Regions from separate parts of the Melissococcus plutonius ATCC 35311 genome, predicted to be linked through region 2. Evidence: predicted binding sites of a transcription regulator. Region 2 holds the regulator's gene; each other region holds the start of a gene.
The links. Region 2 encodes NrdR, which represses ribonucleotide reductase genes. Its sites were predicted from a motif close to ACACNATATATNGTGT; they were not measured.
Positions count from the first base shown of each region.

Region 1: a site for NrdR is predicted at 1,433-1,448, ahead of nrdD (anaerobic ribonucleoside-triphosphate reductase). Genes of this name have one in related genera too.
Region 3: a site for NrdR is predicted at 1,531-1,546, ahead of nrdH (glutaredoxin-like protein NrdH). Genes of this name have one in related genera too.

Region 1 covers NC_015516.1:646,497-649,789, reverse strand. Annotated here, with positions in the region: gene MPTP_RS09375 (FtsX-like permease family protein) at 1-196, opposite strand, end outside; gene MPTP_RS02750 (ABC transporter ATP-binding protein) at 165-953, opposite strand; gene nrdD (anaerobic ribonucleoside-triphosphate reductase) at 1,510-3,293, shown strand, end outside.
Region 2 covers NC_015516.1:1,663,000-1,666,292, reverse strand. Annotated here, with positions in the region: gene mutM (DNA-formamidopyrimidine glycosylase) at 1-622, shown strand, start outside; gene coaE (dephospho-CoA kinase) at 644-1,240, shown strand; gene nrdR (transcriptional regulator NrdR) at 1,435-1,920, shown strand; gene MPTP_RS07260 (replication initiation and membrane attachment family protein) at 1,933-3,293, shown strand, end outside.
Region 3 covers NC_015516.1:576,861-580,153, forward strand. Annotated here, with positions in the region: gene nrdE (class 1b ribonucleoside-diphosphate reductase subunit alpha) at 1-865, opposite strand, end outside; gene nrdI (class Ib ribonucleoside-diphosphate reductase assembly flavoprotein NrdI) at 855-1,223, opposite strand; gene nrdH (glutaredoxin-like protein NrdH) at 1,231-1,452, opposite strand; gene MPTP_RS02405 (ferrous iron transport protein A) at 1,822-2,298, shown strand; partial or broken gene feoB (ferrous iron transport protein B) at 2,295-3,293, shown strand, end outside.

The DNA of each region.
Region 1 (3,293 bases), 870 kb from region 2:
AAACAACTAAGAAATTACCTGAAAACATTAATCCTTGAATTGGTATATTTTTTCCAGCACTTTTTATCAAAGATTGATTATAAGCAATCACACTAAAACAATAATAAATCATTACAGCAAAAATCATACTAATAAAATAAACAGAGTAGTTTAAAAACTGTGACTCAATCTTTTTCCATGTTATTTTGAAAATCATTCGCCTTACCACTTCCTCCAATTGTTGCCTGCATATCAATCACCTGATCAAAAAATTCTTTTCTGGTTCCTCGACGATGAATTTCAGAAAAAATTGTTCCATCTTTAATAAATAAAATACGATTACAATAACTTGCTGTATAAGGATCATGTGTCACCATTAAAATAGTTGTCTTATCTTGGGCATTCATTTCAGACATATAACGCAAAAGTTCTGCTGCCGATTTAGAGTCTAAAGAACCTGTTGGCTCATCTGCAAAAATAAGTTCAGGCTGAATAATTAAAGCACGGGCTGCAGTGACACGTTGACGTTGTCCAATTGAAATATTTGCTGGATAGCTGGTTAATAATTCCTCGATACCTAAAACTTTTGTAACATGCATAAAACGTCGTTTCATTTCTTTTATAGGAAAATGATCGACGGCCAAGGGTAATAAAATATTATCCTTTATATTTAATGTATCAATCAAGCTAAAATTTTGAAAAATAAATCCTAATTTTTTACGTCTAAAATCACTTAACTGATTATCTCTCATCCTCAAAGTATTTTGGCCATTTAATTGAATCATACCTGCATCTGGTAGTAAGGTAGTTGAAATAATATTTAATAATGTCGTTTTGCCTGCGCCGCTTGGACCCATAATACCTACAAATTCACCTTGGTCTATTGAAAAAGAAATATTATTTAATACATGAACCTTATTATAACGATAACCAAACGATTTACTAATATGATTCACTTCAACAATTTTCTTCATTCGATTACTCCCTTTCTTCTCACTCTTATTTTAACAAGCATTCATCTCTATAAATACCTCCTGTTGCTTTAATAATAACTTCTCTTAAAAAAATTAAAATAACAACCTATTTATCAAAAGGTCAATCTAAAAAAATAACTAAAACTTGTCATCAAAAATTCTTAATTCTAGCAGATTCATTTATTTTTATGATGAATAACTTTCAGTGTAACTCTTTATAAAATTATATTTGAATATAAAATAAAATCAAAAAACGTTTTTAGCAAAATTTTACTTAAAAATACATAAATAAATTCAATTTAAGCAGATTATTCTGTTTGATTTATTTTGATTCATTGGTTGTTTACTTATAAGACATTACACAGCATGTATCTTTTTTGCACCATTTTTCTAAAGATATTTGCATAACTATTATTTATCATAACAGAAGCTGTCAAACCACTATATATTGATACATTTTTAATTTTTTAATGAATTAAACACCATATATAGTTGCAACTATTTTAAAACTGTTTTATTATAATATTGAGCAAAAAATGAGGAGTGGATAACAGTGATGGAAATAAAACAAAAAGAAAGAACAACAAATGATGACATCAATCTATCAAAAATCAAAATTATCAAAAGAGATGGACGTTTAGTTGATTTTTCTAATAAAAAAATTTATGATGCCTTGATGAAAGCAGAAAGACAAATCAATGGTTCTCTAGATCCACTTGCATATGAACGTATTCAAGAAATCCTTGATCGAGTAGATCAAGAAATTTCTGAACGATTTACAAATAATGTGAAAATTTATGAAATTCAAAACATTGTTGAACATACCTTGCTTGAAAAGAATGAATATGAACTTGCTGAAGCCTATATCAATTATCGGACACGTCGAGACTTTGAACGGAGTAAAGCAACAGATATTAATTTTACTATTGGCAAATTAATTAATAAAGACCAAACAATTGTTAACGAAAATGCCAATAAAGATAGTGATGTATTCAATACACAGCGTGATTTAACAGCTGGTATCGTTGGAAAATCTATTGGACTTAAAATGTTACCCTCACATGTGGCAAATGCTCATCAAAAGGGGGACATTCATTATCATGATTTAGATTATCATCCCTATACACCAATGACAAATTGCTGTTTAATTGATTTTCATGAAATGTTGAATAATGGTTTCAAAATTGGTAATGCAGATGTTGAATCACCAAAATCCATTCAAACAGCAACTGCTCAAATTTCCCAGATTATTGCAAATGTTGCTTCTAGTCAATATGGTGGTTGTTCAGCAGATCGTTTGGATGAATTATTAGCTCCATTTGCCGAACTAAATTATCAAAAACACTTAAATGATGCACTAAAATGGATTGATTCTTCAGAAAAGCAGCAACAATTTGCAAAAGAAAAAACAAAAAAAGATATTTTTGATGCCATGCAAAGTTTAGAATATGAAATTAACACGTTATTTACTTCAAATGGCCAAACACCATTTACTTCTTTAGGATTTGGTTTAGGTACAAACTGGTTGGAACGTGAAATTCAAAAAGCCATCTTACAAATTAGAATTAATGGATTAGGCATTGAGAAACGAACAGCCATTTTTCCTAAACTAATCTTTACATTGAAGCGAGGAATAAATTTAGAAACATCAGATCCTAATTATGATATCAAGCAACTAGCTTTAGAATGTTCAACTAAACGGATGTATCCAGATATTTTAAATTATGATAAAATTGTTGAATTAACGGGTAGCTTTAAAGTACCCATGGGTTGTCGATCCTTCTTACAAGGTTGGAAAGATGAACAGAACCAGGAAGTAAACGTTGGTCGTATGAACCTAGGTGTAGTTACATTAAATTTACCACGAATTGCCTTAGAAGCACAAGGAAACAAGGCAGCCTTTTGGTCTTTATTACAGGAACGTTTAGCAATTATAAAGGATGCCTTAGTTTTTCGTGTAGACAGATGTAAAGAAGCTGCACCAACCAATGCGCCAATCCTTTATATGTATGGTGCTTTTGGCAAACGACTTTCTTCTAAAGAGTCTGTGAATGAATTATTTAAAAATCGTCGTGCAACAGTTTCCCTAGGTTACATTGGTCTTTATGAGGTTGCTACTTCTTTTTATGGTGGCGAATGGGAAAGCAATCCTGAAGCAAAAGAGTTTACTCTAGCCATTTTAAAAGAACTAAAAACAAAGGCCGATCTTTGGGGAGAGGAATATGGTTATCATTTTAGTGTTTATTCAACACCAAGTGAAAGTTTAACAGATCGTTTTTGCCGTTTAGATACAGAAAAATTTGGCATTGTTAAAAATATAACTGATAAAGAATACTATAC
Region 2 (3,293 bases):
GGATTTAATTTCACATTTACGAATGGAAGGTAAGTATGAAACTCACCAAAAAGATGACCCTATTACCAAGCATACTCATGTGATCTTTACGTTTTCTGATGATAGTCAATTACGTTATTTAGATATTCGGAAATTTGGGCGAATGGCGCTTATTCCAAAAGATAAAAGCAATGAATATAAAGGAATTGCTCTTTTGGGACCTGAACCAACGCTTGAAACTTTCCATGTAGAAGAATTTCAAAAAAATCTAGCAAAATATCATAAAGCAATTAAGCCATTACTCTTAGAACAAAAACTGGTTACTGGTCTTGGAAATATTTATGTGGATGAAGCACTTTGGACAGCTAAAATTCATCCAGAAAAACCAGCAAATACATTAAGTGTTTCTGAGGTTAATCGATTACATAAAGCAATTATTGACATTTTAACTCAAGCTGTAAAGGCCGGTGGAACGACTATTCGTAGTTATTTAAATGCTTTAGGTGAAGCAGGAACCTTCCAACTAGCCTTAAACGTTTATGGACAAAAAGATAAGCCTTGTGCATGTTGTGCAACACCGATTCAAAAAATAAAAGTCGCCCAACGTGGGACACATTTTTGTCCTCACTGTCAAAAATTATAAAAAGGAAGAGAGAGCTATGTTATGCAACTGATACTAGGCATTACAGGTGGTATTGCAACAGGAAAAAGTACTGTAGTAAATGTCTTTAAAAAGTTTCATTATCCAGTTATAGATGGTGATTGCATTGCCAAACAGATCGTTGAAAAAGGACAACCGGCATTAACAGCGATTGAGCAAGCCTTTGGCAAAAAAATACTGAAAAAAAATGGTGAACTAGACCGTAAGTTACTTGGAGAGTTGATTTTTCACAATAAGGAAAAACGTAGGTTGTTAGATCAACGAATGGCACCATTCTTAAAAAAAGAAATCCTTAGACAAATTGCTGAAGCAAAAACCACAGATGCTTCTTTAATTGTTGTTGATTTACCACTACTTTATGAGGGACATTATGAAGTCTATATGGAAAAAGTGGCCGTAGTTTATACGCCAGAAAGCATTCAACAACAGCGATTAATGAAAAGAGAACAGCTAACAAAGGAAGAAGCGAGAAAAAGAATTCAAAGTCAATGGTCAATTGAAGAGAAGAAAAAACGAGCGAATATTTTGTTTGATAATAGTGGCTCTAAAATTGAAACTGAGCAGCAAGTAGTAGATTGGCTACAACACATTGGTAAATAGGAATAATTTGCTTATTAGTTATAAAGAGAATTAAAATGCCCATTTGAAGAAGTGTTACTTGTGAGTTCAATTAGAAAAAATGTAATGGTTGTTTTTAATCTTTTAATGGCTTATTTGTTTACTACTATCTTTCGTGTTTCATGTTATAATAAAACCGATAAAACTAATTTTTAGTATAGGTGAGGTGAATAGTTATGCGTTGTCCAAGATGTCATCACAATAATTCCCGTGTTGTTGATAGTCGTCAAGCAGAAGATGGTCGGGTAATTCGTAGACGTCGTGAATGTGAAAATTGTGGTTATCGTTTTACGACCTTTGAGAGAATCGAAGCCACTCCTTTATTAGTTATTAAGAAAAATGGTGAACGCGAAGAATTTAGTCGGGAAAAAATTTTGCGTGGTTTGGTTCGATCTGCTGAAAAACGACCGGTTGCCATGGAGCAGATGGCAAAAATTGTTGATGATGTAGAAATTAAAATACGTAATTTAGGAGAAAATGAAGTTTCTACCAATTTGATTGGTGAATATGTGATGGAAGACCTTGTTGATTTGGATGACATCGCGTATATTCGCTTTGCCAGTGTCTATCGCCAATTTAAAGACATGAGTGTATTCTTAAAGGAACTGCAAGATATTGTAGACAAAGCAAAATCACCAGATGATAAATTGAAAGAAAAGTAGAGGAAAACCGCGTTGAATAATGAACATCATGAAATTCAGCCAAAAACCATATTTCAAACAATCATTAATACTCCTTTAACTGATCAAGACAAGGAAATATTAACGTTTTTATACCAACCCATTATTGGTGCTAATGCTTTATGCCTTTATTTGACTTTACTTTCAGAAATTAATTCAACGACCGGACAAAGTGACTCCCTGTTTCATGTAGATATTATTACAACAACAGATATGGGGATAAAGCAAATCATGCAGGCACGCAAAAAATTAGAGGGAATTGGTCTTTTAGATACCTTTGTTAAGGAAGATATTGAGCTTGGATTTAACTATATTTATCAATTGAATCATCCAGAAACAGCTATCCGTTTTTTCAAAGATGAAATTTTATCCATTACTTTACTAAACGTAGTCGGTCAACGAAAATTTAATAAATTATTTGAACAATTTCAACCAAAGGAAATTAATCTAGCTGGATATGAGAATATTTCAGCAGATTTCAAAGAAATTTATTTATTTAATGAGGAACAAGTACTTTCCCAACAAGAATTTATCCAAACCATTCATCATCAATTAAAAAAAAGTCGTCCAAAAAGAGAGTTGACAGTTGATTCAGAGACATTTGATTGGAACTTTTTTTTAACACAGTTAACAAACTTTGGTATCCAACTACCAGAAGATGAAGCTGACTTTAAAAAAATGGTACTATTATACCATCAAAGTTTAGGGATTGATGAATTTGAAATGGCAAATTTAGCAGCTAAATCATTCGACTATTATACCAACCAAATTAATAGTCAAGAATTAAAGAAACAAATTAATCAAGCTTTTTACCCACAACAAAAACAACGTAAGATAGATCCATTCTATAAAGACATGAAATTATCTGAAGAAGAAAAAAGTAGCTATCGTTATAATTCGCTAAAACAGATGGAAAATTTTTCAGATTCAGATATTGCGGTAGTTATGGAGAGTGAAAAATTTGCACCGGAGATTTATTTAACGATGGTCAAGGAAGCATGTAATCTTTTTCCAACGAATATTGAAAAATATAATGTACGTTTTTTAGTCGAACATTCGAAATTGCCAAACAGTGTCATCAATATTTTAATTCATTTTGTCATTGTGATTGAGAAAAAAACAACGTTTGAATCAGAACATGCAAGTAAAATTGCAAATGATTGGGCAAAAGAAAAAATTTGTTCACCAGAAGAGGCAATTATTTATGTGAAACATCGGCAAAAAGAAAAACAGACAAAAATGAACACTAAAAAACCTTTCTATAAAGGGAAACAACAACACATACGGAAAGAAATTTTACCAGATTGGGTAGAGAATCCAATAAAAGAAAAGAAACTTTCAAAAGAGAAAAAAGC
Region 3 (3,293 bases), 800 kb from region 2:
TATCAGGAATAAGAATACCAAGTGATAATGTTTTGACCCGTATTTTTTCATCTGCATTTTCTTTTTTAGCAGATAAAAATCGTTCAATGTCTGGATGAAAAACATTTAAATAGACAACACCGGCTCCCTGTCTTTGACCCAGTTGATTAGAATAACTAAAACTATCTTCAAATAATTTCATTACTGGAACAACACCACTTGCTGCTCCCTCATACCCTTTAATTGGCGCACTAGCTTCACGTAAATTTGATAAAGTAATACCAACGCCACCACCAATTCTAGACAACTGCAAAGCTGAATTAATTGAACGGCCAATGCTATTCATGTCATCGGTTACTTGGATTAAAAAGCAAGAGACCAATTCACCTCGACGTTTTTTACCAGCATTTAAAAAAGAAGGCGTTGCTGGTTGGTAGCGTTGATGAATCATTTCATCTGCAAGTGTAATTGCCAATTCTTCATTGCCATCTGCAAAATAAAGAGCATTAAAGGCAACCCGATCTTCATAACTTTCTAGATACATCGTTCCATCGTTCGTTTTAAGCGCATATTGGGAATAAAACTTATAAGCTGCCATAAATGATTGGAATTGAAATTTTTGTTCCATTAAAAATGTATAAAGGCTTTCGATAAATGACATGGAATATTTATGAATAAAATCAACTTCTAAATAGTCATTTTCGATTAAAAAATTGATTTTTGCCTCTATAGAAGGAAAAATCTTAGTATTAGGTAAAACATTTTCCTTAAAAAAAGCTTCCAAAGCCTCTTTATCTTTATTTAAGGGAATTTGTCCATCAACTGGACGATTAATTTCATTATTTAATTTAAAATAGCTAACTTCTGTTAGATTTTTAAGACTCAAATTGATTCACTACTTTCTTAAAGGACGTAACATCTTCATTGGTACCACTGAATTCAAAAGCAAAGAGTAAAGGTACATTATAATCATGAGCAATATCTTTTGCTGTATAAACAAATAAATGCGCAAAATTTCGATTACCACTACCAGCAACACCTTGGCAATAGTCTTGATTGTCTTCATATTCAATAAAATCATTTACGATTTCAGTAATCTCTTTATCATAAGTAGGGACAATCAGGATGTAAGACTCGTTCATTTTAACATAAGGATCGCTTGGATCAATTTCATAGGATGGTAGATTTAATTTGTTAACAAAGCGTTTTGTTTGCCCAGTTACCGAAAAATAAACAATTTTCATAATTTGATTAAGCCAATTGTTTTAACTGATTTGGGCGAAAGCCAACAATGGTTGTCGTATCAGATATGATAACAGGAACGCTTTGAAATCCTTGTTCTTTTAAACGATTTAATTCATAAGGTTCTTGATCAATATTTATTTCTTCAAAAGAAATATTATTTTCAGTTAGATAACGTTTTGTCATTTTACATTGCATACAGTTATTTTTAGAAAAGATTTTAACGCTCATTTAAATTCCCCCTATATAAAATTGTAATTTATCTATAATCATTAGTATAAATATCTAATAAGAAAAGTCAACTGTTAAACACTATATATTGTGTTCTGATTTATCGAATATACAATTTTTAGTGTTGTAAATGCTAAATGGTAAAAAATGTTTGATTGATAGGTGGATTAAGAAAATAGTAAAACACAGCAATTGGCTCTTTTTGATTGCTATTAAGATAAATGAAAGAAATGAGATGAAAAAATAACAAAAGAACCTAAAAACAAACACCAAAAAGTAATTGACTTTCTACTAATGTAGGTGTATCCTTTTTCTGATATTGAGAATCATTATCAAAAACTATCTGCACATTTGAAAAGAGGGACAATCATGCAACTTTTGTCGGATGCAACATTGGGGAAAGCTTACACAATTGAGGAAATTTGTGTAAAAGATGAAACAACTAAAAAAAGTTTAAATCAGCTAGGAATGATTACAGGTGGGCAGGTAGCAGTAACACAATTTGCTGGTGAAAATGGCATCATTCTCTTACATAACAGTCGAATTGCTTTAGACAAATCAATTTTAAAACAAATTCATATTACAGAAAAAGAACAAATTAATCTTAATTGGATGCCTTTAAGTCAATTAAAAATTGGTGAATATGCTAAAGTTGTGGGCATTCATGGAGAAGGTACAGTAAAACGTCGATTAATGGATATGGGGTTAACAAAAAATGTAGAAATATTTGCCAGAAAGGTAGCTCCTTTTGGTGATCCAATTGAAATCAATTTACGTGGTTATGAGTTGACCTTACGAAAAAGTGAGGCTGAACTTGTTTTGGTAGCAAAGGAGGAAAAGAATTGAACAATTGTCACATTGCCTTAGCCGGAAATCCAAACAGTGGAAAAACTTCTACGTTTAATGCATTAACTGGATCAAGTCAATATGTTGGGAATTGGCCCGGAGTAACGGTTGAATGCAAAAAAGGTCAGTGGAAAAAAGACAAACAAATTAGTATTCAGGATTTACCAGGCATTTATTCGCTTTCACCATATACACAGGAAGAGATTATAGCTAGAGATTATTTATTAACTGAAGATGGACCAGATATTATTTTAAACATTATTGATTCGACTAATTTAGAAAGAAATCTTTATTTGACAACACAACTGATGGAGACTGGAATACCTGTTGTTATTGCTTTAAATATGATGGATATTCTTGAAAAAAAAGGTAAAAAGATTAATAGCGATAAACTTAGCTATGGAATGGGTGTCAAGGTTGTTGAAATTAGTGCGCTAAAGAATCATGGTTTAGATCATGCGATGAAAACAGCGATTCAGGAAGCAAAAACAGTGGATAAAGAGGAGCTGAACTATCCGACTTATGATAGTCGTTTGGAAGCGGCACTCAGTGAAATTTCAGAAATCATTGTACATAATGTGCAAGGCAGTCAACTCCGTTGGTATAGTATCAAATTATTCGAACGTGATGTAAAAATAATGAATTTATTAGAATTAACTGAAGCCCAGAAAAAAGAAATTGAAGAAATTATTCAAATGACTGAAAAAATTCTAAATGATTCTAGTGAAGCAATTATTATTAATGAACGCTATGAATATATCACCCGTTTAACTGCATTATGTTCTATTGAAAAAGATAATGTAAAATTTAATACAAGCGATAAAATAGATCATGTTGTAACCAATAGGTAGTTAGCATTGCCAATTTTTGCTGCTGTTATGTGGTGTGTTTATTATCTATCTGTACAAACAATTGGAAAGGTTGGGACTGATTGGCTAAATGATGTATTGTTTGGTGATATTATCACCAATTCAGTTACAAATATATTACAATCT